4 regions of the Glutamicibacter sp. PAEs-4 genome follow, and region 2 is predicted to be linked to each of the others. Evidence: riboswitches for the same ligand, from Rfam matches in the RefSeq annotation. Region 2 holds a riboswitch; each other region holds the start of a gene.
The links. Region 2 has a riboswitch for S-adenosylmethionine ahead of ACR9WD_RS01270 (O-acetylhomoserine aminocarboxypropyltransferase/cysteine synthase family protein). Riboswitches for the same ligand answer to the same signal wherever they lie in the genome.
Positions count from the first base shown of each region.

Region 1: it holds a riboswitch for S-adenosylmethionine, as region 2 does, so the genes downstream of both, ACR9WD_RS16240 (flavin reductase family protein) here and ACR9WD_RS01270 (O-acetylhomoserine aminocarboxypropyltransferase/cysteine synthase family protein) in region 2, are expected to answer to the same signal.
Region 3: it holds a riboswitch for S-adenosylmethionine, as region 2 does, so the genes downstream of both, ACR9WD_RS13730 (OsmC family protein) here and ACR9WD_RS01270 (O-acetylhomoserine aminocarboxypropyltransferase/cysteine synthase family protein) in region 2, are expected to answer to the same signal.
Region 4: it holds a riboswitch for S-adenosylmethionine, as region 2 does, so the genes downstream of both, ACR9WD_RS04425 (bifunctional o-acetylhomoserine/o-acetylserine sulfhydrylase) here and ACR9WD_RS01270 (O-acetylhomoserine aminocarboxypropyltransferase/cysteine synthase family protein) in region 2, are expected to answer to the same signal.

Region 1 is NZ_CP195017.1:3,443,022-3,450,259, reverse strand. It holds gene ACR9WD_RS16250 (helix-turn-helix domain-containing protein) at 1-46, shown strand, start outside; gene ACR9WD_RS16245 (NAD(P)-binding domain-containing protein) at 159-1,955, shown strand; SAM riboswitch class IV at 2,243-2,360, shown strand; gene ACR9WD_RS16240 (flavin reductase family protein) at 2,455-2,955, shown strand; gene dnaB (replicative DNA helicase) at 3,812-5,167, shown strand; gene ACR9WD_RS16230 (ZIP family metal transporter) at 5,229-5,966, shown strand; gene ACR9WD_RS16225 (MFS transporter) at 5,990-7,238, shown strand, end outside.
Region 2 is NZ_CP195017.1:250,031-257,268, forward strand. It holds gene ACR9WD_RS01250 (1-phosphofructokinase family hexose kinase) at 1-217, opposite strand, end outside; gene ACR9WD_RS01255 (DeoR/GlpR family DNA-binding transcription regulator) at 214-990, opposite strand; gene ACR9WD_RS01260 (XRE family transcriptional regulator) at 1,593-1,898, shown strand; gene ACR9WD_RS01265 (CoA-binding protein) at 1,982-2,476, opposite strand; gene ACR9WD_RS01270 (O-acetylhomoserine aminocarboxypropyltransferase/cysteine synthase family protein) at 2,476-3,849, opposite strand; SAM riboswitch class I at 3,948-4,059, opposite strand; gene ACR9WD_RS01275 (histidine phosphatase family protein) at 4,170-4,730, shown strand; gene ACR9WD_RS01280 (RNA polymerase sigma factor) at 4,846-5,343, shown strand; gene ACR9WD_RS01285 (methylated-DNA--[protein]-cysteine S-methyltransferase) at 5,340-5,969, shown strand; gene katG (catalase/peroxidase HPI) at 6,061-7,238, opposite strand, start outside.
Region 3 is NZ_CP195017.1:2,907,523-2,914,760, forward strand. It holds gene ACR9WD_RS13720 (MarR family winged helix-turn-helix transcriptional regulator) at 26-469, shown strand; gene ACR9WD_RS13725 (DEAD/DEAH box helicase) at 533-3,748, opposite strand; SAM riboswitch class IV at 3,889-4,010, shown strand; gene ACR9WD_RS13730 (OsmC family protein) at 4,042-4,587, shown strand; gene ACR9WD_RS13735 (FadR/GntR family transcriptional regulator) at 4,678-5,379, opposite strand; gene ACR9WD_RS13740 (L-lactate permease) at 5,410-7,086, opposite strand; gene ACR9WD_RS13745 ((Fe-S)-binding protein) at 7,233-7,238, shown strand, end outside.
Region 4 is NZ_CP195017.1:944,516-951,753, forward strand. It holds gene ACR9WD_RS04410 (phosphotransferase family protein) at 1-281, opposite strand, end outside; gene ACR9WD_RS04415 (CPBP family intramembrane glutamic endopeptidase) at 378-1,160, shown strand; gene ACR9WD_RS04420 (VOC family protein) at 1,258-1,902, opposite strand; SAM riboswitch class IV at 2,075-2,194, shown strand; gene ACR9WD_RS04425 (bifunctional o-acetylhomoserine/o-acetylserine sulfhydrylase) at 2,287-3,630, shown strand; gene metX (homoserine O-acetyltransferase MetX) at 3,633-4,778, shown strand; gene ACR9WD_RS04435 (SGNH/GDSL hydrolase family protein) at 4,859-5,716, opposite strand; gene ACR9WD_RS04440 (SHOCT domain-containing protein) at 5,784-6,182, opposite strand; gene ACR9WD_RS04445 (alpha/beta hydrolase) at 6,517-7,167, shown strand; gene ACR9WD_RS04450 (RNA-binding S4 domain-containing protein) at 7,168-7,238, opposite strand, start outside.

The sequences.
Region 1 (7,238 bases), 310 kb from region 2:
CGCGCGCCCATACCGGCTGACCGTGCCGGTGGTCTTCTCCTGCTGACATCACGCAACCTTTTGCAACCCTTTCTTCTTGTGATCCACGTCATAATCTGGATTCCACGCGGCAGGGCACCTGACGCACCAATTAGACGGTTCCAGAAAGAAATGAAGTGATGACGATGGCCGAGAACTCCCCGGAAACCCAGGCACGATCATGGCTGGCGAAGCTGCAGCAGGCGTTGTCGGCCAGTGATTCCGCCGCCGCAGTGCAAATGTTCGGCGAGGAATCCTACTGGCGCGACCTGACCTCGCTGACTTGGAACCTGCATACCGCGGAGGGGCGCGACGGCATCCAGTCCATGCTGCTGGGCATCGATGCCGGGGCCTGGCCGCGCAACCTGCAGGTGACCAGCGCCACGGAAGCCGAGGGCGTCATCGAGGCCTGGTTCACCTTCGAGAACGATGCGGTGCAGGGCAAGGGCCTGTTCCGGTTGCGCGACGGGTTGGGCTGGACAATGCTGTCCACCGCGCAAGGACTGCGCGACTTCCCCGAGCCTTCCGGGGCGCGCCGCGAATTGGGGGCGGACCACGGGGCGGACATGGTCTCGGAGAACTGGCTGGACCGGCGGAAGAAGGCCCAGGAATCCTTGGGAATCACTGAGCAGCCCTATGTCCTGGTCATCGGCGGCGGCCAGGGCGGCATCGGCCTGGGTGCGCGGCTGAAGCGCATGGGCGTGCCCGCGCTGATCATCGACAAGCATCCCAAGCCCGGCGACCAGTGGCGTTCGCGCTACCACTCCCTGGCCCTGCACGACCCGGTCTGGTATGACCACATGCCGTATATCGAGTTCCCCGACCACTGGCCGGTGTTCACCCCGAAGGACAAGATGGGGGACTGGCTGGAGTGCTACACAAAGCTCATGGAGCTGGACTACTGGTCCCTGACTGAGGCGGTGGGCGCACGCAAGGACTCCGAAGGCGAGGGCTGGATCGTCGACGTCATCCGCGAAGGCCAGCCGCTGACCCTGCGCCCCACCCATCTGGTCCTGGCCACCGGCATGTCAGGCATCCCGAACCTGCCGCAGTACCCGGGGCAGGACATCTTCGCCGGCGAGCAGAACCACTCTTCGACCCATCCTGGCGGCGAGGCCTACCGGGGCAAGAACGTGGTGGTGATCGGGTCGAACAATTCAGCTCACGACATCTGCGCCGACCTGGTGAACAACAGAGCGAAGCCGGTCATGGTGCAGCGCTCCAGCACCCATATCGTGCGTTCCGAATCGCTGATGAAGACCGTGCTCGGCCCGCTGTACTCGGAGGAGGCGCTGGCCAACGGGATCGACCACAATACCGCGGACTTGATCTTCGCCTCGATCCCGTACAAGGTTCTGCCCGAGTTCCACAAGCCGGCCTTCGCCCAGATCCGCGAGGATGACGCTCAGTTCTACCAGTCGCTGACCGATGCCGGGTTCGATCTGGACTTCGGGGACGACGACTCGGGCCTGTTCCTGAAGTACCTGCGCCGCGGTTCGGGCTACTACATCAACATCGGCGCCTCGGAGCTGGTGGCCGATGGTTCCATCGCCCTTGCCAAGGGAGAAGTCTCGCACCTGACCGAGCATTCCGTGGTACTGGCCGACGGCACCGAGCTGCCCGCCGATGCGGTGGTCTACGCGACCGGTTACGGCTCCATGAATGGCTGGGCCGCGCAGCTGATATCCCAGGAGGTCGCCGACGAGGTGGGCAAGTGCTGGGGACTGGGGTCGGGCACCACCAAGGATCCCGGACCGTGGGAGGGGGAGCTGCGCAACATGTGGAAGCCGACCAGGGTCAAGAACCTGTGGTTCCACGGCGGCAACCTGCACCAGTCGCGCCACTACTCCAAGTACCTCGGGCTGCAGCTCAAGGCCCGCTACGAGGGGCTGGACACCCCGGTGTACGCACTCGCCGAAAGCTTCCACCGGCTCTGAAGCGCGGAAGTACCTGGGGTTTCCCGGCCCTCCTGGACCGTGATTGGTCCGGGCGGGCCGAGGCTCGTTGCCAACCGGCAGAACAGGTACTGGGGGCCGAACCGGGCAGGGATTCCGTTGCAAGCCGGTTCCTCAGCATTAAGGCGAACAGGACATGATGTGTGGCGAACAAATGAACGATTGCGACCAGAAATGACCGCAGTTCACCGAATGAATACCGGAGTATTTCGATTTAAGAAGTGAATTGTTTGACGCTGCTTCGTAATCACCCATATTGTTTTAAGCAGAATCAAGAGCATCAGCTATAAGCCCTGGCTTGCTGATCGGCAACCCTCTCAACGGTAGTGGGGTGCTCCAGGTGAGGATTCGGTTCCACGCAAAAACGTGCTGGAACAAGTACCGCACACGGCGCGGAACTCCAACTCTGGCGGCTTCGAGAAGCAAGAAGCTCCGGCGTGCGGACTACTGCGCGGTGGGCAAGACCCGAAGGAATCGAGCCATGTCATTGAATCTTGAACTTGACCCGTTGACCCTGCGCAAGGTTTTCGCTCAGCATCCGTCAGGCGTAGCCGCCCTCTGTGCAGAACTGGATGGCGAGAAGACCGGCATTGTGGCTTCGTCATTTACCGTGGGTGTTTCCCTCGAGCCAGCACTGGTGATGTTCGCCGTGCAGAAATCATCGAATACGTGGCCAAAACTGCGCAACGCTGGCCGCATCGGCGTTTCGGTGCTCAGCGAACGCAATGAAGGAGTGTGTGCTCAGATCGCGTCGAAGAACGGCGACCGATTCCGCGGGATCGACACCTATTCCTCGGAGCAGGGCGCACTGTTCATTAACGAGTCCACGCTGTGGCTGGAAACCTCGATTTACAACGAGGTCGAAGCGGGGGATCACTGGGTGATCTTGATGGAAGTCCACGGGCACCGCATCTCGAAGCACTCACCGCAGATCTTCCACGATTCGCGCTTCCATTCACTGCCGGTTCCCGAGCTCGTCTAAGCCCTTCTGAACTTCCAAAGCTTCGGCCAGATCAACGTATTGATCTGGCCGAAGCTTTTTTGATTTCGAGGCCTGCGGAATCACTTTATCCTTGCGCCAATCTGAAAACTAGGCGCGATGCCTCTTGATCTCCGGGCGCACCGGCAGCAACCCTGGACTACATGCAGCCCATGCACTGCGGGCAAGTTCGACGTGTAATCGCACTTCCACTGCAGCTGATTGCGGAGGGAAATCGGCGGCAGTGCGCCAAGAGCCCAGTTACGGCTTCAAATTCACGCAACGCCACGTCGGCGACATCAAGTTATCCACGGCCCTGAGCGGTGAAATTCTTGTCGGTTGTGAACTACTTCGGGCTCGGAGCCCTGATAGCGAACATTAATCCGTGGTGACTAAGGGTTTTGCAAAATTAACAGTATCCACAGTGTTATCCACAAAACTGTGGATGAAGTGTGGGGAAATGTGAACAAAGGAGCAAAAACCCCGGAAACTGGGCGATTGTGGGTGTTGATAACCTTGATGTGGTTGGCGTGACCTTCAATGAATTAACTTTCTTTCCACAAGTGTGAAAATGCAAACAGCCTAGTCAATAGGTGTTACCGGTGTGTAGAGTGGGGTAATCCACAGGGTTCTCCCCAGACTGTGAACAGGGGAGTCCACAGGTAGGGGTGTGTTATCCACATATTCTGTGGATAATGAAGTTTACGCCTGTTAATAACAGCCCTAGTGTTGGCTTCGGGAGAGAAATATCCACAGGCGCTTTACAGCTAAAAGTCCGTATCGACTGACATGATGAAGCGTTGCCATGAGGGCAAGGAGAATTTTCCCAGCGGGTCAATAGGGGATGGAAGTGTCTGCAATGAGTGCTGAGCCGGTTTACGAAGGACGGGAATCCGACGCAGGGCGCAAGCCGCCACAGGATATCGAGGCCGAAATGTCGGTGCTCGGCGGCATGATGCTTTCCAAGGATGCGATTGCCGACGTCGTTGAATCCATCCGCGGCACCGACTTCTACCGTCCCTCCCACGAATCCATCTACGAGGCAATCGTTGACCTCTACGGCCGCGGCGAGCCAGCCGATGCGGTCACCGTAGCCGACTTGCTGACCAAGCGCGGCGAAATCTCGCGCGTGGGTGGCGCTGCCTACCTGCACAACCTCATCCAGCAGGTTCCCACTGCGGCGAATGCCGGGTACTACGCAGAAATCGTGCGCGAACGCGCAGTGCTGCGCCGGCTGGTTGACGCCGGTACGCGCATCGTCCAGATGGGCTACTCGCCGGATGGCGAGGTCGACGCAATCGTCAACGAAGCCCAGGCCGAGGTGTACAAGGTTGCCGAGAACCGCAGCAGCGAGGACTACGTGCGCCTCTCGGACATCATCGAAGACACGGTCGACGAGATCGAGAACGCGGCCAACGCGGGCGACGGCATCACCGGTGTGCCCACCGGCTTCTACGAATTCGACGAGCTGACCCAGGGCCTGAAGGGCGGCCAGATGATCATCATCGCTGCCCGTCCCGCCGTCGGCAAGTCGACCTTCGCGCTGGACTTCGCCCGTTCGGCTGCCATCAAGCACAACATGGCCACCGTGTTCTTCTCCCTGGAAATGGGCCGCAACGAAATTGCGATGCGCCTGCTCTCGGCCGAGGCGTCTATCCAGCTGCAGGACCTGCGCAAGGGCTCGGTGGAAGATGCGCAGTGGACCAAGATCGCCACGACCATGGGCCGGCTCAACGAAGCCCCGCTGTTCATCGACGATTCGCCGAACATGTCCATGATGGAAATCCGCGCCAAGTGCCGCCGGCTGAAGCAGCGCAACGAGCTGCGCATGATCATTCTCGACTACCTGCAGCTGATGAGCTCGGGCAAGCGCGTGGAATCGCGCCAGCAGGAAGTCTCGGAGTTCTCGCGTAACCTCAAGCTACTGGCCAAGGAGCTCGACGTGCCGCTGATCGCGCTGTCGCAGCTGAACCGTGGTTCGGAGCAGCGCACCGACAAGCGGCCCATGGTCTCGGACCTGCGTGAATCGGGTTCGATCGAGCAGGACGCCGACATGGTCATCCTGCTGCACCGCGACGACGTGTACGACAAGGAAAACCGTCCGGGCGAGGCCGACGTGATCATCGCGAAGCACCGTGCAGGTCCGACCAAGACCATCACCGTGGCCTTCCAGGGCCACTATTCGCGTTTCAATAACATGTCCAACGAGGGTTAGTCCCAGTCAGAACTCATATGGCACCTACTAACCCGGCTCATTGCTGGCTATAGTGGGTGCCATGTTCGCTTCGTTGCAGGCTTTGCTTTGGGGCACCGTGGCCGGGTCCGCCCTGCTGCTGGGGTCCGGTGCTGCCTGGTGGCTGAAGATCCCCAAGGTCTGGGTCAGCGCCATCATGGCCTTCGGCGCCGGGGTCCTGATCAGCGCCCTGGCCTTCGAGCTGGTGCTCGAAGCCTATGGCACCGGTGGCCTTGGTGCGACGCTGGGCGGTGTCATTGTGGGCGCTGCCTTGTATTTCGGTGCGAACCGGCTGCTGGACTGGCGGACCGGAAAGAGGCAGGCGCAGCGCGCAGGCGAGCAGGATTCGTCCGGATCCGCGCTCGCGGTCGGCGCGCTCATCGACGGCATTCCAGAATCCGTGGCCCTGGGACTGACCGTTGTTGCCAGCGCAAGCATTAATCCGGCAATGCTGATCGCCATTTTCATCTCCAATGTCCCCGAGGGCCTGGCGAGCACCGCCCAGATGAAAGCGTCCGGGAAGAAGGGATCCTCGATCGCGTTGCTCTGGGGCGCCATCGCCATTTCCTGCGGCATCGCGGCCTTCCTCGGAGCCCTGCTGCTGGAATCCATGCCCGGCGAGGTGCTGGCTTTCGCCACCGCCGTCGCTGCCGGAGGCATCTTGACGATGATCGCCGACACCATGGTTCCCGAAGCCTACAAGGTGGAGCACGACTACACCGGATTGCTGGTGACCTTGGGCTTCCTCGCGGCGTTCAGCCTGCACGTGATCGGCGGCTAGGCGAAACCTGAGATCATGGTTGCATGCCCCTGAACCGCAGCAGCCAATCAACCGAGCGTGCCGAGTCCACCATCTATGCTCCGCAGTATCTTGCCACCACCCTTGGCATGTTCGTGCTCGTCTTCCTGGTCGCCTTCGAATCCATGGCCGTGACGACGGTGATGCCGCTGGTCAGCGAGCTGCTGGACGGTGAACGCTACTTCGCGCTGGCCTTTGCCGCACCGATCGCCAGCGGCATGCTGGGGATGGTGGCCGCCGGAGAAGTCACCGACCGGTGGGGGCCGAAGCACCCGCTGTTCATCGCCGTTGCCGTATTCTGCGTTGGGCTGCTGATCTGCGGTTCGGCCGAGAACATGCAGACGCTGATTGCCGGGCGCGTCTTGCAGGGAATCGGCGGTGGCGCGATCACCGTCGCCATCTACGTGCTCATTGCCCGGGCGTACCCTGGGCACCTGCACTCGAAGATCTTCGCCCTGTTCGCTACCGCCTGGGTGATCCCGGCGATGATCGGCCCCTGGATGGCAGGCCTGATCGCGGTGCACCTCGGCTGGCGTTGGGTGTTCTCCGGCGTGGCGGTGCTGGTGGTTCTCGCGTTTTGCGGGGTCGTGCCGGCGCTGAAATCGCTGAGCTCGACGCGCAATCCTGACCTGGGGCCGATTTCCGCCAAGCGGCTGGTGCTGGCCGGCCTGACCGGGATGGCAGTTATCTGCATGAACCTGCTCGGAAATGCGCAGGGCCGCTGGTCCCTGCTCGGTCTGGTCCTGGCGCTGGCGGTAGCCCTGGCCGCGGTTCGCCCGCTGCTGCCCAAGGGCACATTCAGCTTGGCCCGGGGACTGCCGTCCACCATCATGACCCGCATCTTCGTGGCCGGTGCCTTCTTCGGCGTGGAAGTCTACCTGCCCTACCTGCTGCGCGAGGATTACCACTTGGGCCCCGACCGGGCCGGCCTGATCCTGACGGCTTCGGCACTGTGCTGGTCGGTGGGCTCATGGCTGCAGGGAAAGCTGGGGGAGAAGGTGGAATCCTCCACCTGCATCACCGTGGGTGCCATTGCCGGCTGCATAGCGATTTCAACTGCATTGGCTACCGCGGTCTTCCATCCGCCGGTGCTCGTGCTGGTCTGCGGATGGGCTGTGGGCGGCTTCGGCATGGGCATGATCTTCCCGAGGCAAAACGTGAACATGCTGGCCCTGTCCGCCAAGGACGAGCAGGGATTCAACTCATCGGCAATGACCGTGGCCGACTCCCTGGGCAATGCCGGGGTCACCGCCA
Region 2 (7,238 bases):
CGCTGGACAGCGCGGTGATCAGTGGGTCGGTGCTGGCGCCGGGCAGTACGGCCAGGGTCGGGACGCCGGCCGCGGCGATGGCGCGGGAAACGTTCACGCCCTTGCCGGCGGCCTGCACGTGGCTGGCGGTGGCGCGCTGTACTGCGCCGTGGGAGAGCGGTTCGCCCAGTTCAATGGTTTTATCCAGTGCCGGGTTGACGGTCAGGGTCACAATCATGCGATCACCACTTCTACATCTGCGGCTTCCAAGGCGGCGGCGAGTTCTTCGCCGGGCTGCTGATCGGTGACCAGCGTGTCAACGGAATCCAGGCGGGCGAAGCAGACCAGGGTTTCCTGGTCGAACTTGGAGCTGTCGGCCAACAGGACCACGCGGCGTGCGCTGGTCACCAGTGCGCGCTTCACGGCCGCTTCCAGCGGATCGGGGGTGCTCAATCCGAAGCCTGCGTGCAGGCCGTTGGTGCCGATGAAGGCGATGTCCGCGCGGTGCCGCGAGTATTCCTCGACGGTCTGCGCTCCGGAGGTCGCGCCGGTCAGTCCGCGCACGCGTCCGCCGATGAGCTCCAGGATGCCTGACTGGCTCTGCACCAGCACCGAAGCGATAGGCAGGGCGTGGGTGATGACGACCAAACCGGCGTTGGCGTTGGTGCGCAGCATATGTTCTGCGAGGAATTCGGTGGTGGTGCCGGCATCGATGATGACCGAGGCATCCGAGACCGGCAGCAGGCTCAGGGCGCGCTGGGCGATGCGGGATTTCGCGTCGGCGTGGATTGCGGTGCGCACCAGGTGGCTTTCCTCGCGGGTGCTGGCCTCGGTGGTGGTGACCGCTCCGCCATGGACTCGGCGCAAGAAATTCTCTGATTCGAGTTGGGCGAGGTCGCGGCGGACCGTTTCCCGGGTGATTTCAAAGCGTTCGGCGAGCTGCGCGACGGAAACTTTTCCGTCCGATTCAAGCTGCTCGACGATCAGCCGGTGTCGTTCTTCGGCGAACATTTCCTGCCTCCGGGATTCCTCATGACCTGCACCACATGAATCTGTGTTTCCATGACTTTATGCCCGAATGCGTGGGAACGTCAAGTGAAATGTGAGGGAAATTTAACGAACCGGACATTCGAAAGTGGTTATAGTTGGCATTTTGCCGAGTGAGGTGTCGGTTGGTCGCAAAAATCGGCCTGGAAACTTTGATCCATCAAGTCTGGGTCCGCGGTTTGTGCAGGTCCTGGCATTCGGGATCCGATGCCGCGGGTTCACTCTTGCCGACCAATCCGATCTTCTTTCAAGTGACCACGTATACCTCTTGAGTTCTAGAATGTATGGTTAGCAAAATCTTGATATGTGGGAGATTGATGTCGAGATCGTCGAAGGCTGGCTCATGCCGCTTGATGACGAGTCGTAGGCTCACGTGATTTCTGCGCTGAGGCTCCCGGGTCCCAGGAGGATACGCATCTTATTCGCAGATGAGCCCGCTGGGCATGCCATCTTATTGGTGGCTGGTGATAAACGCGGACACTGGGAGAACTGGTACCGAGAAAACATTCCTGTCGCGGATTATTTGTACGAAGCTCGTTTAGAACAGCTACGGAAAGGCGGACGCAATGACTAAGAATCTCGAAGAGCTACTGGCGCAAAGGCCTGTGAACGAACAGTCCGCATCAATATTTGAGGATCAATTGCGCGCCGAAATCCGCGCCTATCGCCTCAGGGAGTTGCGTGAAAAATCGGTACTCACGCAGTCCGCGATGGCTAAGGTCCTGGACGTCAGCCAGAAACGAGTCTCCAACATCGAGCACGGCGCGGTTGAGCGGGCAAAAGTTGATACTTTGCGCAGGTGCGTTGAAGCGCTCGGTGGGACGTTGCTCGTGGAAGCGAAATTAGGCGATGAAACTTATCGGATCGCCTAGAGCTGGACTGTAAAAGAGAACCGATGCCGGTGCCGGGCAACCGTATAGGTTGCCCGGCACCGGCATAAGATCATCAGGACTGGTTAGGCGAGGACCTGTCGCTTCGAGGAAATCACGCCAGTGTTGAAGCCGGCAAGGCGCAGGCCGCCGTGGAAGCGGGCGTGCTCGATCTTCACGCAGCGGTCCATGACTACATTCATGCCCGCGGCCTCGGCACGACGGGCCACTTCCTCGTGCCAGGATCCCAGCTGCAGCCACAGGGTCTTCGCGCCCACGGCCAGGGCCTCGTCCAGCACGCCGGGCAGGTCATCATGTTTGCGGAAGACCTCCACCAGATCCGGGGTCTCCGGCAGGTCGGCCAGCGACTTGTAGACCGGCTGGCCCAAGATCTCATCGAGTACCGGGTTGATGAAGTACACCTTGTACTTGGACGAGGACAGCAGGTAGGTCGCGACGAAGTAGCTGGCACGCGAGGGCTTGTTCGATGCGCCCACGATGGCAATGGTCTTGGTGTCGCGCAGGATGCCCAGACGCTCGGCTGCGCCCGGACCTTCCCAGGTGCGTTCGGTGGTGCTCATTAGTTAGCTCCCTTCGGTGCTGCAGGAATGGCGCAAGCTGCACCGTCATAGGTTGGTGCCGCGAATTCTTCGGCGGAACCGGCGGCAGCTTCCTGCGAAGCGGCTAATGCCTGATCCAGATCCCAAAGGATGTCCTCGACATCTTCCAGACCCACCGACAGGCGGATCAGGTCTTCTGGAACGCCGGCGGCAACCAGCTGGTCAGCGCTCAGCTGCTGGTGTGTGGTGGACGCTGGGTGCAGCACCAAGGTGCGGGCATCACCGATATTGGCCAGGTGGCTGGCCAGCTGCAAGGCTTCGATGAACTTGGCACCGGCTTCGCGCCCGCCCTTCACGCCGAAGCTGAAGACCGAGCCTACACCCATCGGCAGCAGTTCCTTCGCGTGTGCGTGCTGCGGGTGGGAATCCAGTCCCGCATAGTTCACGTAGGTCACGCGCTCATCGGATTCCAGCCAGGCGGCGACCTGTTTGGCGTTGGACAGGTGGTTGTCCATGCGCTGCGGCAGGGTCTCCAGGCCCTGCAGCAGCTGGAACGCCGACTGGGCCGGCAGGGATGGTCCGAAGTCGCGCAGCTGTTCGCTGCGGAGCTTGGTCAAGAAGCCGTACTCGCCGAAGTTGTCCCACCAGGAGACATTGCCGTAGCTGGCTACCGGTTCGGTCATGGTGGGGAACTTGCCGTTGCCCCAGTTGAACTTGCCGGACTCGATGACCACGCCGCCCAGGGTGGTGCCGTGCCCGCCGATGAACTTGGTGGCCGAGTGGATCACGATGTCCGCGCCGTGCTCGATGGGGCGCAGGATGTATGGGGGAGTGAGCGTGGAATCCACGACCAGCGGGATGTTGTGGCGGTGCGCTACCTCGGCCAGGCCCTTCAGATCGGCGATGTCGCCGGACGGGTTGGCCACCACTTCGGTGTAGACGGCCTTGGTGTTCTCCTGGATCGCGGCTTCGAAGTCCGCTGGATCGTTGGAGTCGATGAAGGTGGTGTTCACGCCGAAGCGGCGCAGCGAGACATCCAGCTGGGTGATGGTGCCGCCGTAGAGCTTCGAGGAGGCCACAATGTGGTCGCCGGCCTGGGCCAGCGCGGCGAAGGTGACGAATTCGGCGGACATGCCCGAGCCGGTGGCTACCGCGCCGATGCCGCCTTCCAGCGAAGCCATGCGCTCTTCGAAGGCCGCCACGGTCGGGTTGCCGATGCGTGAGTAGATGTTGCCGTACTTCTGCAGGGCAAAGAGGTTGGCCGCATCGTCAGCGTCCTTGAACACGAACGAGGTGGTCTGGTAGATAGGTACTGCGCGTGAGCCATGCTCGGCATCGGGGGTGCCGCCGGCATGCAGGGCGCGGGTGCGGAATCCAAACTTGTGATCTGCCATGGTGGCTTACGACTCCTTGTCGACGGGGGTTTCACGTGCACCGCAGGGCGGGCCGCGATCGAGGCAGGAATCCCGGAATCAATGTCGCTTCCTGCCGTTCTCCAACGGGTAAGCGGCTGCATCGTTTCTGGCGGTAGCACCGTAACCACCGGATGTGGCAGGTTGCTGCGGCGTCATCGAACCAGATCTCTCAGCCGCTCGGGATGGTGTAATAATCTTCGCAACATGACCGTTCGTGACCCAACTATGAGTCGTAACGTTGCGTATCGGGCCTGTGATCGGAGATTCTTCGACATCTATGGCACCGGTAGGCTGGAGTCATGGATACTTCGCTGGCACTGGTTCGACACGGGCAGACCGATTGGAACCTTGCAGGCCGACTGCAGGGGCAAACCGACATCCCGCTGAACGAAACCGGACGCGAGCAAGCTCGCGAAGTCGGGCGCAAGCTCATCGGCCAAGACTTTTCGCTCATTCTGACATCCCCTTTGGCGCGTGCCCGGGAAACTGCCGTGCTGATTGCCCAGCAGATCGGGGCAGAAACGGGCAACGCAGTTCCGGAACTCATTGAACGCGGTTTCGGCCCGCTGGAGGGCCGGATCATGGCGGAGGTCAGCGACGAGGAATCGGCTGCCGCCGCAGACCAGATTGAGCCGCGTGCGCACATCTTGAACCGCGCGGTGCCAGCGCTGCTGGGCCTAGCCAGCAAGCATGCCGGACGCAAGATCATGATTGTGAGCCATGGGGCCACCATGCGCACCATTCGCGACGCCTTGGCAGGAACCAGGCAAGCCCAAGGCGTGGAGAATGGCGAAATTATCGACGTGGATTTGGCCCGGCTTGAGCAGCTCGCCGGTGAATCCGACTTGGTGGCATTCTAGGAATCCGTGCGGCAGCGGGGTGAATGACAAAATTTTTAATTCACACCTCACAGAACAGGTGGCCGTTGCGTTTACATGGTGAGAGGCCAGCAGGTCGCGAAATCCCAGGAGAGCCATGCAAGCACCATTCGAGCGGATAGTCCAAGACTATGGACTGAACGTCCTGCGTGTTTGCCGCGCCCTGCTGGATGAGCACCGCGCGCAAGATGCCTGGTCCGAAACCTTCCTCGCCGCGCTCAAGGCGTACCCGCAGCTGCCAGATGATGCCAATGTCCTGGCGTGGCTGGTGCGCATTGCCCGGAACAAGGCCATTGACGAGTTGCGCAAGCATAAGCCGGAGATCCTTAATGACCAGGACATGGATGGTCCCGCGTCCGGGATGAACCGGCCGGATCTGCAGTTGGACAATCTTCAGCTCTGGCACGAGGTGAATCAGCTTCCCGGCAAGCAAAGGCAGGTCGTGGCCTATCGGTACCTGGGCGGGATGAGCTACGCGCAAATTGCCGAAATCCTTTCGGGCAGCGAAGCCGCTGCCCGCAGGGCCGGTGCCGACGGGATCAAGAACCTGCGGGTCCGGCTAGACGACCAGGAACTATGGCGGGAGCAGCCATGAACGAAAAAAATTATCAGCAGCAGGCGACGGCCGCTGAAATGCAAACCCTCGACGCGCTGCAAGGCCAGCTCGCTGAAAAAGCCCGCGCGCTTGAACTTGTCGATGTCGCCTATCGGATGGTCGACAGCCCAGTGGGTTCATTGCTGCTGGCCAGCACCGATGCCGGGCTGGTGCGGGTGGCATTCGAATCCGAGGGCCACGACCGGATACTTGAGCTGCTCTCGGAAAAGCTCAGCCCACGCATCCTGCGCGACAAGTCGAGCCTGGATGGGACCGCCCGGCAACTCGATGAGTACTTCGCGGGCACACGGCACAGTTTCGAGCTCCCGGTGGATCTGCAGCTCTCTACGCAGTTCCGCCGCCAAGTGCAGCTGGAACTGGGGCATATCGATTACGGGCAGACCCTCAGCTACGCCCAGCTGGCGCAGCAGATCGGCAAGCCGAAGGCGGTGCGAGCCGTCGGCTCAGCGTGCGCCACCAACCCGATTCCCATCGTGCTGCCCTGCCACCGGGTGCTGCGCACCGATGGATCATTGGGCGGCTATCTGGGAGGACTGCAAGCCAAGACGGAGCTGCTGAAACTTGAAAACCCGGACTTCGCAGGCAGCGCGGCGACGCTTTTTTAACTGCCCATAGCCGGATTAAGCAAATGCTGGGCTGTTGCTCCCCACTAGGGGAGCAACAGCCCAGCACTATCTGCCAGAAGCTAGCGGCCGGTTAGCGGCTACTGGCCAGCAGTTCGAAGCGATCCGCGTCCATGAGCTTGGCCCATGCAGTAGCGAAGTCCTTGACGAACTTCTCCTTGGCGTCGTCCGAGGCATAAACCTCGGCGAGAGCACGCAGTTCCGAGTTGGAGCCGAAGACCAGGTCCACGCGGCTGCCGGTCCAACGGCCGTCGGTGGTGGTGTAGCTCTGCTCGTCTGCCGACGGGGTCCACTCCAGGCCGAGTTCCAGCAGGTTCGCGAAGAAGTCGTTGGTCAGAGCGCCCGGGGTGTCGGTGAAGACGCCCTTGTTCGAGCCGTCCCAGTTGTTGCCGATGACACGCAGGCCGCCGAGCAGCACGGTCATCTCCGGAGCCGACAGGCCCAGCAGGTTCGCGCGGTCGATCAGCAGGTACTCGCTAGGCAAGTTCAGGAAACCGGAGTCGTAGTTGCGGAAGCCGTCAGCGACTGGCTCCAGCCAGGCGAACTGCTCTACGTCGGTCTGCTCCTGGGTTGCGTCAACGCGACCCGGGGTGAATGGAACCTCGACTTGCTGGCCGGCTGCCAGGGCAGCCTGCTCAACACCGACGTTGCCGGCCAAGACCACAACATCGGCGAAGGATGCCTTGATCTCGGAAGTGGCGTTGAACTGGTCAACGATTTCCTCGAGCTTGGCGATCACTGGCTTCAGCTGCTCCGGCTGGTTCACCGACCAGGAAACCTGTGGCTCCAGGCGGATGCGGCCGCCGTTGGCGCCGCCGCGCTTATCCGAGGAACGGAAGGTCGCTGCGGCCTTCCATGCGGTGGAGATCAGCTGCTGCACCGACAGGTCAGCGCCGTTGATCAGGGACTTCAGCTCGGCGATTTCCTTGGCACCCAGGGTGGCTTCAGGAGCAGCCGGCAGCGGATCCTGCCAGAGCAGGTCCTCGGCTGGAACCTCTGGACCGAAGTAGCGGGACTTCGGGCCCATGTCGCGGTGGGTCAGCTTGAACCAGGCGCGGGCGAAGGCGTCGGCGAACTTGTCCGGGTTCTCCTTGAAGTTCTTGGAGATCGGACCATAAATCGGATCGAAGCGCAGTGCCAGGTCGCTGGTCAGCATGCGCGGTTCGCGCTTCTCCAAGGTGTCGAACGCAGGCTGAACCAGGCCGGCTCCGCCGCCGTTGACCGGGCGCCACTGCTTGGCACCTGCTGGCG
Region 3 (7,238 bases), 840 kb from region 2:
GCCGTTGAACTTTAGAATGGTTTCTATGCAAGAAGAAGAATTGATGCAGACGGTCGAAGAAGAATTCACCGCCATCTTATTGCGTGCCCGCCAAATGCTGATCCGTCGTGCCAAGATCATCCACCCGGATCTGCAGGACCCGGGGTACCGCTTGCTTGCAGTGGTCATCCGCGATGAGGCGCAGCAGCAGGGGGCGCTCGCAGAGAAGCTGCGCTTGGACAAGGCAACCATTTCGCGCCTCGTGCAGCACCTTGAGTCCTTGGACCTCGTCACTCGTACCCAGGATCCTGCCGATGGCCGGGCCCAGCTGGTCTCGGCAACAGATACTGCCAAGGAAAAATGGCGTTCGAGCGGCAACACGTTGCGTGAGGAACTGCGCCGCCAGCTCAAGGAATGGGAAGCATCCGAACTGAAGAACTTCGGAGATCTCCTGCATCGCCTCAACCACAGCTTTGACGAGATACTCTAATGCCCCACAAGCAGCTGAAGCTTTGGAAACCATCTAGTTTCCAAAGCTTCAGCTTTTTGCGCATCAATCCATCAGTGCCAAGAAATCATCGGCATTCAGCGCGGCGCTCTGAGCGCCCTCGGCAGTGTCGCCCAAGACATCGTTGAACAGCTGCGTCTTCTTGGCCTGCAGCGCGAGCACCTTGGATTCGATGGTGTCCTTGGCTACCAAACGATACACATAGACGGGCCGGGTCTGCCCGATGCGATGGGCACGGTCAATCGCCTGTGCTTCAGCCTGGGGGTTCCACCACGGGTCAAGCAGGATGCAATAGTCCGCTGAGGTGAGGTTGATGCCGAATCCTCCGGACTTCAGCGAGATGAAGAAGACCGGGAAATCCCCCTCGCTGAAACCGTCAATCAGTTCCTTGCGCCGCGGTCCACTGGTGGAGCCGTCAAGGTAACCGTGCTCAATGCCCAATTCCTCGGCGACGTCGCGTGCCCTGGACAGGAAGCTGGTGAATTGGCTGAAGACCAGGATCTTGTGTCCTTCGGAAACCGCATCCCCCATGAGCTCGCGCAGCATTTCCAGCTTCGCGCTGGGCGCATTGCCTTCGCCTACCAGCGAGGGATCCAAAGCCAGCTGGCGCAGCAAGGTCAGCGACTGGAGAATCCGGAAGCGATTCGAATCGACATCGCCAACCAGGCCCAGCACTTCTTGCCGCACGCGCTGGAAGCGGCGGTCATAGGCTTTCCGGTGCCCTGGCTCCAGCTCGACTTCCAGGACCTGTTCGGTCTTTGCCGGCAGCTCGGGAACGACCTGCTCCTTGGTGCGGCGCAGCACGAATGGTCGCAGACGGTTCTTCAAGCGTTCCATCCGCTCTTGGTCCCCGTCGGCGATTGGCTTCTGGTAGTTGTCCTTGAAGGACTTCGCACCACCCAGCAGGCCAGGGGCTGCCAGCGAGACCAACGCCCACAGTTCCATGAGGTTGTTCTCCATGGGCGTGCCCGTGACCACGAATTTGCACGGCACCGGCAGCTGCCGGGCCTGCTTGTAGCCTTTGGAGGCATGGTTCTTCAGCTGCTGGGCCTCGTCCATGATCATCACGTTGAAACCGGCGGCCTCAAAATCCTCATAGGCCAAGCGGAAGATCGTGTAGCTGGTCACCACCAACTGGGCATCGCCGATCTGCGCGGCCAAGCCCTCGCCGTTCTTCTTCGCTGTCGAGGTGATGCCGGTGACGCTCATGTGCGGGGCAAAACGCTGCGCCTCATTGATCCAGTTGCCCACCACCGAGGTAGGGGCAAGCACCAGGAACTTCTGTGCAGGATCCTCGACGCGTGCCTGTTCCAGGCAAGCCAGCAGCTGGACAGTTTTGCCCAGACCCATGTCGTCGGCGAGGACTCCGCCAAGGCCGTGGGTGCGCAAGAAGTCCAGCCAGGACAGCCCATGGCTCTGGTAGGGGCGCAATTCGGCATTGAAGCTTCCCGATAGCGCAACCGGCTTTATCTCTTCGCCGCTTTGCAATGCCTTCATGGTCTGCAGCCACTGGTTGTGCTGGGCTTCGATAATTCCAAGATCCACCAGTTCCTGCCACCAGTCGATGCTCAACTTGTGGATGCGAATCGTATCGCCCTGCACGGTGCCCAGCTCCCCGGCTTCGGAGATCAGTTGGCGCAGCTGGGCAAAGTCCGCACCATCAATCGGTATCACCGTCAGGTCATCGAGGATGAGGTATTCATCTTGCTTGGTCAGGGCTTCGAGCAGCAGCGCGAACGGCACTTTGATCTCGCCCAGGAGCACTTCCACGGACAGGTCGAACCAGTCCCCCGTGCTTTCACCCGCTTCGACGCTGACCGTCGCCGGGGCATCGCTGATCCGGTACTTCGGCAGCCGATTCTGCTCCTCGATGATGACATCGGGATGCTCTTCCAACAGCGGCAGTGCGTGGACCAGGAAGTCGATGGACTCAGAGGTGCTGAATTTCTTCGGAGGGAAAATTCCTGATGAGGTCAGTTGCCCCAGCGAACCCAGCTCGCCGAGCTTGTCCTGCACCGAAGCGGCAATTTCCTTTTCCACGGCATGCTGGCGAGGTCCCTTGGTGGAGTACTCCCAGGAATAGCGCACGGTCAGCGGGGTTTGGATGCTTTCCAAGGACAGCTTGAGGCTGGGGCGCGCGGGAACCGGGATGCGGTAGCTGCCATCTTCGCTCTTCAGCGGCGCCATCACGCGCAATCGGTCCAGATGCTGGGTCTCGAAAAGCTCGATGGCTCCATCCGGAACGATGTGCGCACCGGAGTCGATGAATGCCGCCAGTTCCTTCGTGACCGGTTCAGCGAACTGCGCCAAGCCGAGTTCCTTGGCTTTCGGCAAAGGGCTGGAGGCGTAGGCCAGCAGGGTCGGCGGCGTGCCGATCGGCAGGAGGTGGTGGCGCTCTGCACCCGGCCCGCGCAGCTTGCCTTCCATGCGCAGGCCCTGCTCAGTGCGTCGCACATCCACGTGGGCCATGGCCGGTTGCTCGCTGAACTCCACCGGGAGTTTGGCAGCGGATCCCCCGTTGACGATCTGCACTCCGGCTTCGCGCAGGGCCTCGAAGGCGTCCATCAAGTCCTGGCCCGGCAGATCCATCAGCGAGATCCAGTCCTTGGGATCCCACGAATGCCGGTAGGTATTCTGTTCTACGTGTTCGCGCAGCCGGTCCAATTCAATGACCGCTCGGCGCTGCTTCTTGGAGAAGCGCGCATCGAAGGCGACATTGCGCCAGCTGACTCCGGTCTGGACCCAGGGGCTCTTGGTGCCCCGGCGGGCCGGCCGCGCCTGCAAGGTCAGCGCGTCCTCGCCGCCGTAGCGGGGTTCGCTGACCACTTTCAGGATCAACCCCAGCGGCTCCTCGGCGATCGGCGGCTCATCAGAAATTACCGGAAGCAGGCGGTCAAGGGTCCGCTCCCACTGCGGCTTGCTATTGCGTTTCCATGCGAAAGGGTCCACCCCGGAGTCGGAGACGAAGAAGCCCTGGTCCTCTTCGGTAGTGACTTCAATGAGCAAGGCGGCGACATCCTCGCAGGATTGAACGCCCGGATGCTTGCTGCAGAAGCTGGTGAAACTGATATTGCCGCGGTTGATTTGCAGCTCGGCCATCACCGATTCGCGCAGCACCATTGCGGAAATGCGGGAATATCCCGGCTTCATGTCCCGGTGGACGATCTCCACTTTTCCCGAATCGCACAGGAACTGGCCCAGATTGTATTCGGATTCGGTCACCAAGGTCTGGGCCGCAGAAAGTGTCAGCTGGAATTCCATACTCGCCGTTCATTGTTCGTGCAGTGGGCGCCCGAGAGCTCGATCCCATCTTAGCGAGCAGCCAGACAAGTTGCCCGATGACGAAAAGTTACCCCTGCCCTTTACGCGCTGGCACCGCAACCGATAGAAAAGAACCACAGAATCACGAGTTCCGCTCTTTGAGCCCTGGCTGAGTGGATGGCAACCCTCCTGCGTCATTGTGCGGGGTGCCCCAGGTGAAGATTCGACGCATCTTGAACGCCAAGGTGCGTAAGCGATGGCGCCCCTTGCGCCAGAAAGGGGATTAACTCCTCATGTCTAATGCAGCATCTACCCTGACCGTATCCGAAGACCGCGCACAGCGCCTGCAGGAAGCAGGCAAGGGCTGGGGCGAACGCATCTCGGCGGCCCCGCAAAGCGCCAAATTGACCTTTACCGTCGAGGGCGAGGGTTTCGATTCGGTAGCCAGCAACGTTGTCTCCGGGAAGCACACTTTCCAGGTCGACGAACCAGCTGCCCTGGGTGGCAATGATGTCGCGGCAAGCCCGGTGGAATATGCGCTCGGCGCGCTGATCTCCTGCCAGGTTGTGGTCTACCGCTTGTACGCGCAAAACCTCGGCATCCAGGTGGACGAGGTGAAGATCCAGGCCAACGGCCACCTCGATGTCCGTGGCCTCTTCGGCATTGACAAGTCCATCCGCCCGGGCTTCTCGTCGGTGGAACTGGACATCCAGATCACCGGCCCCGAATCGGCCGAACGCTATGAAGAACTGCGCCAGGCAGTGGATGCCCACTGCCCGGTACTGGATCTGTTCGCCAACCCGGTACCGGTGACCACTGCGGTGAGCATCGCCAGCTAGCAGATGCGGCAATGGCGCCCCGGGGCCGGATCGGAAAAATTCCGAACCGTTATCCGGGGCGCCATGCGCATGCTGAACTCTTGCTTATCCCTACCGCGTCTGCGAGTAGAACCAGTTAATGTGCTCTTCGAGCAGCTGGGCTGCCCGTTCGCGCTGATTCGTCGCAAAGGCGTGGTGGATGGCCTTGTGCTGGCGGCGCAGCACGCGCACCACCGGCTGCCAGGCCTCGTCGCTGGGCACTGAGTCGGAGACGTAGTCGCTGATCGAGTTGCGCAGCGATTCCATCATCGATTCCACCACGGCGTTGCCGGCCATGGAGGCCAGGAGCACATGGAACTCGGCATCGATGCGGTGGAAGGACTCGCGGGAAAGCTGCGGGTCGTCCATGCGCATGATCAGCACCGCGGTGCGGTCGATCACCTGCTGGGCGTAGACCGGGTCGCGGGGATTCATTTGCGCGGCCCAGGTTTCCAGCAGAATGCGCGACTCGACGATCTCGCGGACGTTGATGCCCTTGGCCGCCAAGTGCAGCCGCAAGGCCTGCGAAATGCCGGCCGAAGGGTTGGAGATGATCACCGCTCCGGAGTTGGGCCCGGAGCCGGTAGACGTCTTAATAATGCCCATCACATCAAGGATGCGGATGGCATCGCGGACCGAAGCCCGCGAAATCCCATGCCGCTCCGCGAGCGCACGCTCGCCGGGAAGCTGGTCGCCTACGGATAGCTTCTCTGTGCGCAGATCTTCTTCAATTGCCTGGAGAACGATCTGGTACGCACGCGGAGCTGGGTTCATTGACATCGGATCTATTTTAGCCGGTCAAGACTATGGCAGCATCCAGGACAGCACCGGGGTGGACTGCAGGTAAACCAAGCAGCACAGCACCAGCAGCATGCCTACGGACCAACCGGCGACCTTCTTCAGGATCACCGATTCCTGGCCTTCCATCTTCACCGAGGTGGCGGCGATGGCCAGGTTCTGCGGGGAGATCAGCTTGCCGACCACGCCGCCGGAGGTGTTGGCGGCAACCAGCAGGCTCGGATCGATGCCGGCATTGACGCCAGCGGTCTGCTGCAGCTTAGCGAACAGCGCGTTGGCCGAGGTGTCCGAGCCGGTCACTGCGGTGCCGATCCAGCCCAGGATTGGCGAGAGGAAGGCGAAGAACGCGCCGGTTCCCGCCAGCCAGGTGCCGATGGTGATGGTCTGGCCGGACAGGTTCATCACGTAGGCCAGGCCGAGGACCGACAGGATGGTCAGTGCCGCGAAGCGCATGTTGTAGATGGTCTTGCCGATTTCGGCAGCACCCTCGGCGAAGGTCATCTTGTATTCGCCATTGCCGTCATTCAACGAGTAGACCAGGGCCACGATCAGGCCGGTGATCAGCAGCAGGGTGCCCGGGGAAGACAGCCACTGGAAGTTGTAGACGGTGGAGGTGACCGCTTCGCCTTCGGCGTTCAGGATCTTGCCATCCAGGCCCGGCCAGCCGAACTTGATGTCGGTGCTTGCCAGCCATGCAGGAATGTCGACGCCCAGCTTCCACAGCTTGGCCACGCCGAAGATGACGATGACCAGCAGGTATGGGAACAGAGCCATCCAGGTGTTGCCTGCGTGCAGCTTGGTGTTGCCTTCGTGCGGAAGCGCAGCGGCTTCAGCGGTCAGTACGCGCTGGCGTGCTTCGTCGGCGCCCTTCGGGGTCCAGAAGCGAAGCAGGATCACTGCCGCGGCCAGGCCGATCAGCGAGGCGACGATATCGGTCAGCTCGTAGGAGAAGTAGGTGGAGCACAGCCACTGCGCGACACCGAAGGAAATGCCGATGGTCAGCGTTGCCGGCAGGGTCTGGCGCATGCCGCGCCAGCCATCGAGGATCAGCACCAGGATCGACGGGACGAACAGTGCCAACAGCGGGGACTGGTGGCCGACGATGGCGCCGATGTCGGCAGCCGGGATGCCGGTCAGCGCGCCTGCGGTGGTAATCGGAATGGCCACGGCGCCGAAGGCTACCGGGGCGGTGTTGGCGATCAGCACGGCGCAGGCAGCGCGCAGCGGGGACAGGCCCAATGCCAGCAGCATGGTGGCGGTAATCGCCACAGGTGCGCCGAAGCCTGCCAACGCCTCAAGCAGGCCGCCGAAGCAGAAAGCAATCAGCACGGCCTGGATGCGCACATCGCCGCCGCCGATGACGTCGAAGACCCTGCGCAGGTCCTCGAAGCGGCCGGATTTGACGGTCACCTGGTAGAGGAAGATCGCCATCACGACGATCCAGACAATCGGGAAGGCACCGAACACCATGCCCATGACCCCGGAGTTCAACGCGAGCCCGACGGGCATGTGCCAGCCGAAGATCGCGACGATGATCGCTACAGCCAGCGACCCCAGGCCGGCCCAGTGGGCCTTGACCTTGATGATCGCGAGGAGCACGAAGAATGTGAGCAGCGGGATGAGTGCAACCAGCGCCGATAGCGCGATGCTCCCCGCAATGGGGTCTGTCGTGGGTGTAAACACGGTGTGGGCGTCCTTACTCGAGATGGTCTGACCATATGTGGTCCGACCACCTAGAGTACAAGGTGAGAGCTATCACAACAAGTCTTGACTATTTCGAAGAACCTCGCATAGTATGGTCTGACCACACCCTGAAAGAGTCATTTATTATGCGA
Region 4 (7,238 bases), 690 kb from region 2:
GACATGGCAACTGAGCTGAGCCCGTCGACATGCAGGATCTCGGAGACCGCCACCGGGATCTGATAGTTGAGCTGGCTTTCCAGCAAAGACAGCAGCTCGACGGTTCGCGGCATCTGTTCGGTCGCCGCTGGCGTGCGCGCCATGCGAATCACCGCCTGCGGATTGCCAATGACCACCTTGTGGAATTGTCCGCCTTCATTCACGGCCGCATCTTCCCACGAAAGATCGGGGCAGAGCTGGCGGGCGATTTGCAGTTCTCCACTCGTGGCAGGACGACTCATTCGTACCCTTCTCGTTCAGCTCGCTGGTGGTCTCACCTTCAGGCTATCGCAGGTTTGCCACGTGGCTACTCAGTACGCGCACAGCCAGATCGGCCTATGATCGAGAACGTGAACGCTGAACAAATTGAGCCGACGGCAACCCGCAGAACCCTCAGGTTCGAGATCATTTTGGTTCTCGCCCTGTCCTTGGGGCAGAGCGCGGTCTACTCGCTGCTGAGCTTTGCGGATAAAGTCACCAGGGCACCGTTGCGTGATCAGACGACATCGCTGAACAACCCGCTGAGCACACGCGAGTTCTTTGATTTCACCTACCAGCTTCTGGACATTGTCTTCGCGCTGGTGCCCGTGGTGCTGGCACTCTATCTGATGAAGCGCACGACCGGCCGAACCTTCCGTGACATCGGCTTCGACATGCGACGTCCGGGCAAGGACACGATGCTCGGGGCGGGGCTGTTCCTGGCCATGGGCGTGGGGACGCTGGGCGTCTATGCTGCCGGACGGGCACTGGGCGTCACCACAGCACTGTCAGCAGCCAATCTCGGTGATTATTGGTGGAGCGTCCCCGTGCTGCTGCTGTCGGCTGTACGCCATGCAGTGCTCGAAGAAGTGCTGATGCTCGGCTTCCTGTTCACCTATGCCAAGAAGCTGAAGCTGGGACTGTGGAGCACCATTATCGGTTCTGCAGTGCTCCGCGGCAGCTACCACCTCTACCAGGGCGTGGGGCCGATGATCGGCAATATGCTCATGGGCATCGTCTTCGGCTGGGTGTACCAGAAGTACGGCCGGGTGATGCCGCTGGTCATCGCCCACTTCCTGCTCGATGCTATCGGCTTCGTCGGCTACGCGCTGATTGGGCCTGCCATCGGAATCGGCCAGTAGTGCCCGAAGGCCTGCGCCAGCGACTGAAACGCCATTAACGAAAAAGGTAGGTGGGGACGCCATTGTCCCCGCCTACCTGCGTTCGTTTCCGAGTTTCCTACAGCACCACGGTGCCGGACTCGGTTTCAAAGGTTACCGACATGATGCCCGGAGTGCCATTCGGCGCTTCATATTGCATGGTGACGGCGCCCAAATTGACGTTCTGCGGCTGGCCCAGCCAATCCAGCACCCGATCGCGTGAGCCGGCGATGGAGATCTGGCTGATCTCGCCGACAGGCTCCAGCGCCTTGGACGGATGCAACGGCTCGGAGCCTTCATCCCAGGAAATCAGGTACGGGACCTGCGGATCAGCGATCAGGCCCTTGATGCCGATTTGCTGCCAGGTAAGTTCGCGGCCATCCGGGAACTTGCGGTTCCCCGGCACGGACTTGCGGCCCAAGCGGTCTTCGGCACTGGATAGATCCTCCACGGAGACGCACCATCCCATCCATCCGCCGCCGAGCTCCGAGCGGGCGCGCACGGCCTGACCGAAGGGAGCCTTGTCGCTGGCCGGGTGGTTCAGGACTTCAACCACTTCCAGGTACTGGCCATGCTTGAGCGGGAAGATGACATTGCGTGTTCCGAATCGTGGATGCACGCCGCCCTTGACGAATTCCAGTCCCAGGGACTCGGAGATTCTTTCAGCGGTTGGCAGCAGCCCGTCCGGGCCGCATGCATAACTTACGTGATCTAGCCTCATCATGTGCCCATCATGGCAACATGTGATGCGAGTCTCTACTTAGGCTCCCCTAAGTGCGCTGATGTTATCGAATACTCTGCGGAAAATCTGCGGAATTCGCGAAATATGACCGATTGAGTCCAATCCTGGTCCACTGCGTTGCAAAGATCTTCGGTTTTCGGGCAAACTGATAGCAGGTCATGAGTTCCAGTAACAAGCCCCGGCTTACTGGGCGGCAACCCTCCAACCGCGGTGGGGTGCCCCGGGTGAAGACCTGGCCCTTGAATGCACAAGGCATCAAGGACAAGCGCGGGTTACCCCCTGGAAGTCGTTTCGATACGGTGCTTCCTGTCGGTGTCTTTTCAGCGGCGTACCCCCATAGTCATGGAACGCTATTTGGAGGAAACCATGAGCAACAACTGGTCATTTGAAACCCGTCAGATCCATTCCGGCCAGACCCCGGATCCGACGACCGGAGCGCGAGCTCTCCCGATTTTCCAAACCACTTCCTTTGTCTTCCCGAGCGCCGAGGGTGCCGCTGCCCGTTTCGCGTTGCAGGAACTGGAACCGATCTACACCCGTATCGGCAACCCGACCACCGACGCCGTGGAAACCCGCATCGCTGATCTGGAAGGCGGCGTTGGCGCGCTGCTGCTGTCCTCGGGACAGGCCGCCACCACCTTCGCCATCCTGAACCTGGCCGAAGCCGGCGACCATCTGGTAGCCAGCCCGAGCCTGTACGGCGGAACCCAGAACCTGCTCAAGCACACGCTCAAGCGCTTGGGCATCGAAGTCAGCTTCGTCTCCGACCCGGACAACCTGGACGAATGGCGTGCCGCGGTGTGCCCGAACACCAAGGCCTTCTTCGGCGAAAGCATCTCCAATCCTCGGCAGGACGTGCTGGATATCGAGGGCATCTCGGAGATCGCCCACGAAGCCGGCGTGCCGCTGCTGGTGGACAACACCCTGGCCACGCCATACCTGATCCGCCCCATCGAGTGGGGCGCCGATATCGTGATCCATTCGGCCACCAAGTTCCTTGGCGGCCACGGCAATGCCATCGCCGGGGTCATCGTGGACTCGGGCAACTTCGACTTCGCCAAGGACGCCGAACGCTTCCCGGGATTCAACACCCCGGACGAGTCTTACAACGGCCTGGTCTTCGCCCGCGACCTGGGCATCAACGGCATCCTCGGCGCGAATCTGGCCTACATCCTCAAGGCACGCGTGCAGCTGCTGCGCGATCTGGGTTCATCAGTGGCGCCGTTCAATGCGTTCTTGATCGCCCAAGGCCTGGAAACCCTGTCGCTGCGCATTGAGCGCCACGGCCAGAACGCAGTGGAAGTTGCCAACTGGCTCGAAGACCGCGAGGAAGTGCAGAAGGTCGCCTACGCCGGCCTGCAGTCCTCTCCGTGGCATGAGCGCGCGCAGAAGTACAGCGATCACGGCGCTGGCTCGATCATCGCCTTCGAGCTGGAGGGCGGCGCGGAAGCCGGACAGGCATTCGTGGACGCACTGGTCTTGCACTCCAACGTCGCGAACATCGGCGACGTGCGCTCGCTGGTCATCCATCCGGCCTCCACCACCCACGCCCAGCTCTCCGAAGCGGAGCAGATTGCCGCCGGTGTGAGCCCGGGACTGGTGCGGCTGAGCGTCGGGCTGGAAAATATCAAGGACATCCTGGCCGATCTTGAGCTGGGCTTCGAAGCTGTTGCGGCCCTTGAAAACAAGGAATTGCAGGAAACCCTCTAGGCATGCCATCCATTGTGACTACTGAAGATACTCTGCGCGCCGAAGAGCTCGCTGGCGGACAAGACGGCATTTTGCGCCGTAGTTCCGTGGGGGAGTACCACTTTGAATTCGGTGGATACCTTCCCGACGTGGTGCTGGCCTACGAGACGTGGGGGAAGCTAGCAGCTGATGGCTCCAACGCTGTGCTAGTGATGCATGCACTCACCGGTGACGCCCACGTCGCGCAAGGCGATTCGCACAGCGCCGGCTGGTGGGAAGGCTTCGTTGGCCCAGGCGCCACGGTTGACACCAATGAGTACTTCGTCGTGTCCATCAACATGGTGGGTGGTTGCAATGGATCCACCGGCCCCTCGTCCTTGGACGAGCAGGGCCTGCCTTACGGCTCCAGATTCCCTTTCGTCACCATCAAGGACTCGGTGCGCCTCGAGGCGCGGCTGGCCAAGCAGCTGGGAATCGAATCCTGGCATGCGGTCATCGGCGGTTCGATGGGCGGTGCCCGCGCGCTGGAATACGCTGTCGAGTTCCCCGGGCAGGTCAAGAACCTGGTCGTGATGGCCTCTAGCGCCCAGGCGACTGCCGAGCAAATTGCCTTTGCGCAGGTGCAAACCCAATCCATCCGCTTGGATCCGCACTTCTGCAATGGCGATTACTACGGCAACGATGCCCGTCCTGACGCCGGTCTCGGCCTGGCTCGCCGCCTGGCCCACATCACCTACCGTTCCGAGGCCGAGCTGGAAACCCGTTTCTCGCGCAATCCGCAGGATGGCGAGAAGCCGACGGGCCAGCTGGACGGGCCGCGCGGGCGATACCAGGTGGAAAGCTACCTCGACCATCAGGCCAGCAAGCTGGTGAATCGATTCGACGCGAACAGCTATCTGGTGCTGACCGAGGCGCTGATGAGCCACGATGTTGCTCGTGGCCATGAATCCCTGGAGGCAGCCCTGGCGCGCCTGGAGAAGGTCAACGTGGTGGTTGCCGCGGTTACCACCGACCGCTTGTACTTCCCCGAGCAGTCGGTGAAGCTGGCCTCGTCGCTGGCCAAGCCGAAGCCGGTGCACTACATCGATTCGCCGATTGGCCATGATGGATTCTTGACCGATGCGACGCAGCTGGATGGGGTGCTTCGGACCTTGGTCTTCGGAGACTAGAATCTGGGCGAAATTTGGCAAGCCTTTAAAGACTGAAGCGGTTCCGCCAGTAATCGGCGGAACCGCTTCAGTCTTTCTTGCTACTTGGCGCTGTCGCCGGCACCGAGCGAGTCGTTGGGCTTGGCATCTGCGAACGGCGTAGCGGAAGGCCGTTTCGGGGTGATGCCGTCACCGGAGGACTGGTGACGCAGGCGGCGCAGCACCCAGGGCGCCAGATGCTCGCGGGCCCACTGCAGATCCTCCTTGCGTGCTTCGCGCCAGCTGCGCTCATCCACGACCGGAACGATGTCGGTATCCAGCTGATGCGGGACGTTCAGCGAGTCCAGTGCCATGGCGGCAATGCGCTGGTGGCCGATGGGGGAGAAGTGCAGGCGGTCAGGCGCCCACATCTGGGACTGGTGCAATTCCTGCAATGCCCACATGTCGGCAACGATGGCATCATGCCGGGCAGCGACGGTGCGCACGTTCTCGTTGTAGATCGCCACCTTGCCGCGGATGCTTCCAAGGACCGGGGTATCGCGGATATCGGGCCCGGTGAAGAGCAGGAGCGTGGCACCGGTGGCGGTGAGCTTGGCTACCGCGTCGTCGAGGATGTCGGCAATCTTGTCTGGATCGCCGCCCGGGCGCAGCACGTCGTTGCCGCCCGCGCACAGCGAGATCAGATCCGGCTTCAGATCGATGCAGGGATCGAGCTGTTCGGCAACGATCTGGCCGATGAGCCGGCCGCGGATGGCCAGGTTGGCATAGGAGAAGTCCGGGACGGTGCGGCTGAGCTCTTGGGCCAAGCGGTCGGCCCAGCCTAGGTGCCGTCCTGCGCTCGATGGATCGGGGTCGCCGATGCCTTCGGTGAACGAGTCCCCGATGGCTACATAGCGGCGCCATGGGTGGAGCGGGGAGTCGGCGGTATTTGACGGTTCAGAAGCAATATTGTTGGGCACGAATCCATTGTTACCAAAGGGTAACTTCTAGTCAATCATTCCAGAGGATGAATCGGTGGGCACCACTCTACCCGCCCAGGGCATCCCTGCGTGCTTGCAGGTACTCGTCGCGGGTAATGACTCCACGCGAGTGCAGCGAGTCGAGTTCGGACAGCTTGTCTTCAATGGATTTCTTCGGCGCCAGCAAAGCTGAATTCGCTGCTCTGGCCATCAGGTCGGTTTCCATGGTCAACGGATCGAAGCCGGCGCTCTTGGCTTTGCGGAAGTTGCGCACAATGACGAAGATGATGAATCCGGCAAAGGCGATGAAAAGCACGGAGAACAAGGGAAGGCCGAATGAAAACATCGTGTCGACGGTATCGAAGAGCGACGACGAGGTGCCGGGATCCAAATCGACGTAGCCGAGTTCAGCAAGATCCTCGGGTGCCAGTCCTGAAATTTCCTCGCTGTATTCGATTTCGCCCATGGTGCCATTGTCCTTTGCCGGTTGGAGCTTCTACCGGTGGGATCCCCAAGTCAGGTGGCCGTGAAGCAGTGAATCCAGTTGAACACGAAAAGCGCTTGAATGCCTAAGATAATTTTGGAGTTTTATTATCTTGTTACATGCCATGCGGATTTATGGAGGTGGAGAAACTGGTTTTCCATGCCGTTGGCAACCGCTCCACCGGCCCGCCCGTCGGCCACACGCAGGACTTTCACCTGCATCCTGGCGCTGCAGATCGCGATACCCGGGGAAACGATGGCAGCGCTTTGCGGAACCGCCGAATCGGCGCGGCGCTGTTCGATAGTCTTGGGGAACTATGACATACCAAGACCAGGCTCCGGTAGCCATCATCTCCCGCAACGACGAATCCCGTCTAGGAACTCCGCTGCTGGTGTTCCTGCACGGCTACGGCTCCAACGAGCAAGACCTCATGGGGCTCTCGCAGCACCTGCCCGAAGAATTCACCTACCTCTCCGTGCGCGCACCGCTGCCGGCAGGCCCGGGATACAGCTGGTTCCCGCTGACCCAGGAAATCGACTACTCCATCGAGTCGGTGGCACAAAGCGTCGAAGCGCTGTGGGCACTGCTGGAACCGCTGTCCCAGCAGCACTCGTCGATCACCCTGCTCGGTTTCTCCCAGGGCATGGCCATGGCCACCTCGCTGGCCCGCTACCAACGCGATGCCATTGAAGCAGTCGTGGGTCTCTCCGGGTTTGCCGTGGATCCCAAGACCTTGGACATCTTCGATGACGCGAAGCTGGCGGACAAGCCGCTGCCGATGTTCTGGGGCCGCGACCTGGCTGACCCGGTAATCACCCGGGACAAGATCGAATACACCTTGGGCTGGGTCCCGGGGCATACCGTGTTGACCAGCGAAACCTACCCGCAGATCGGCCACTCGGTGTGCATCGAAGAAATCCAGGACGTTGCCGGCTTCCTCACCAAGGTCGTCCTGAAGAAGGGCTAGCTACGGCTGCGCGGTGACGCGCACGCATTCGCCGTTCACGCACACCACGTCGCCGGGGCGGATCTGCGCCC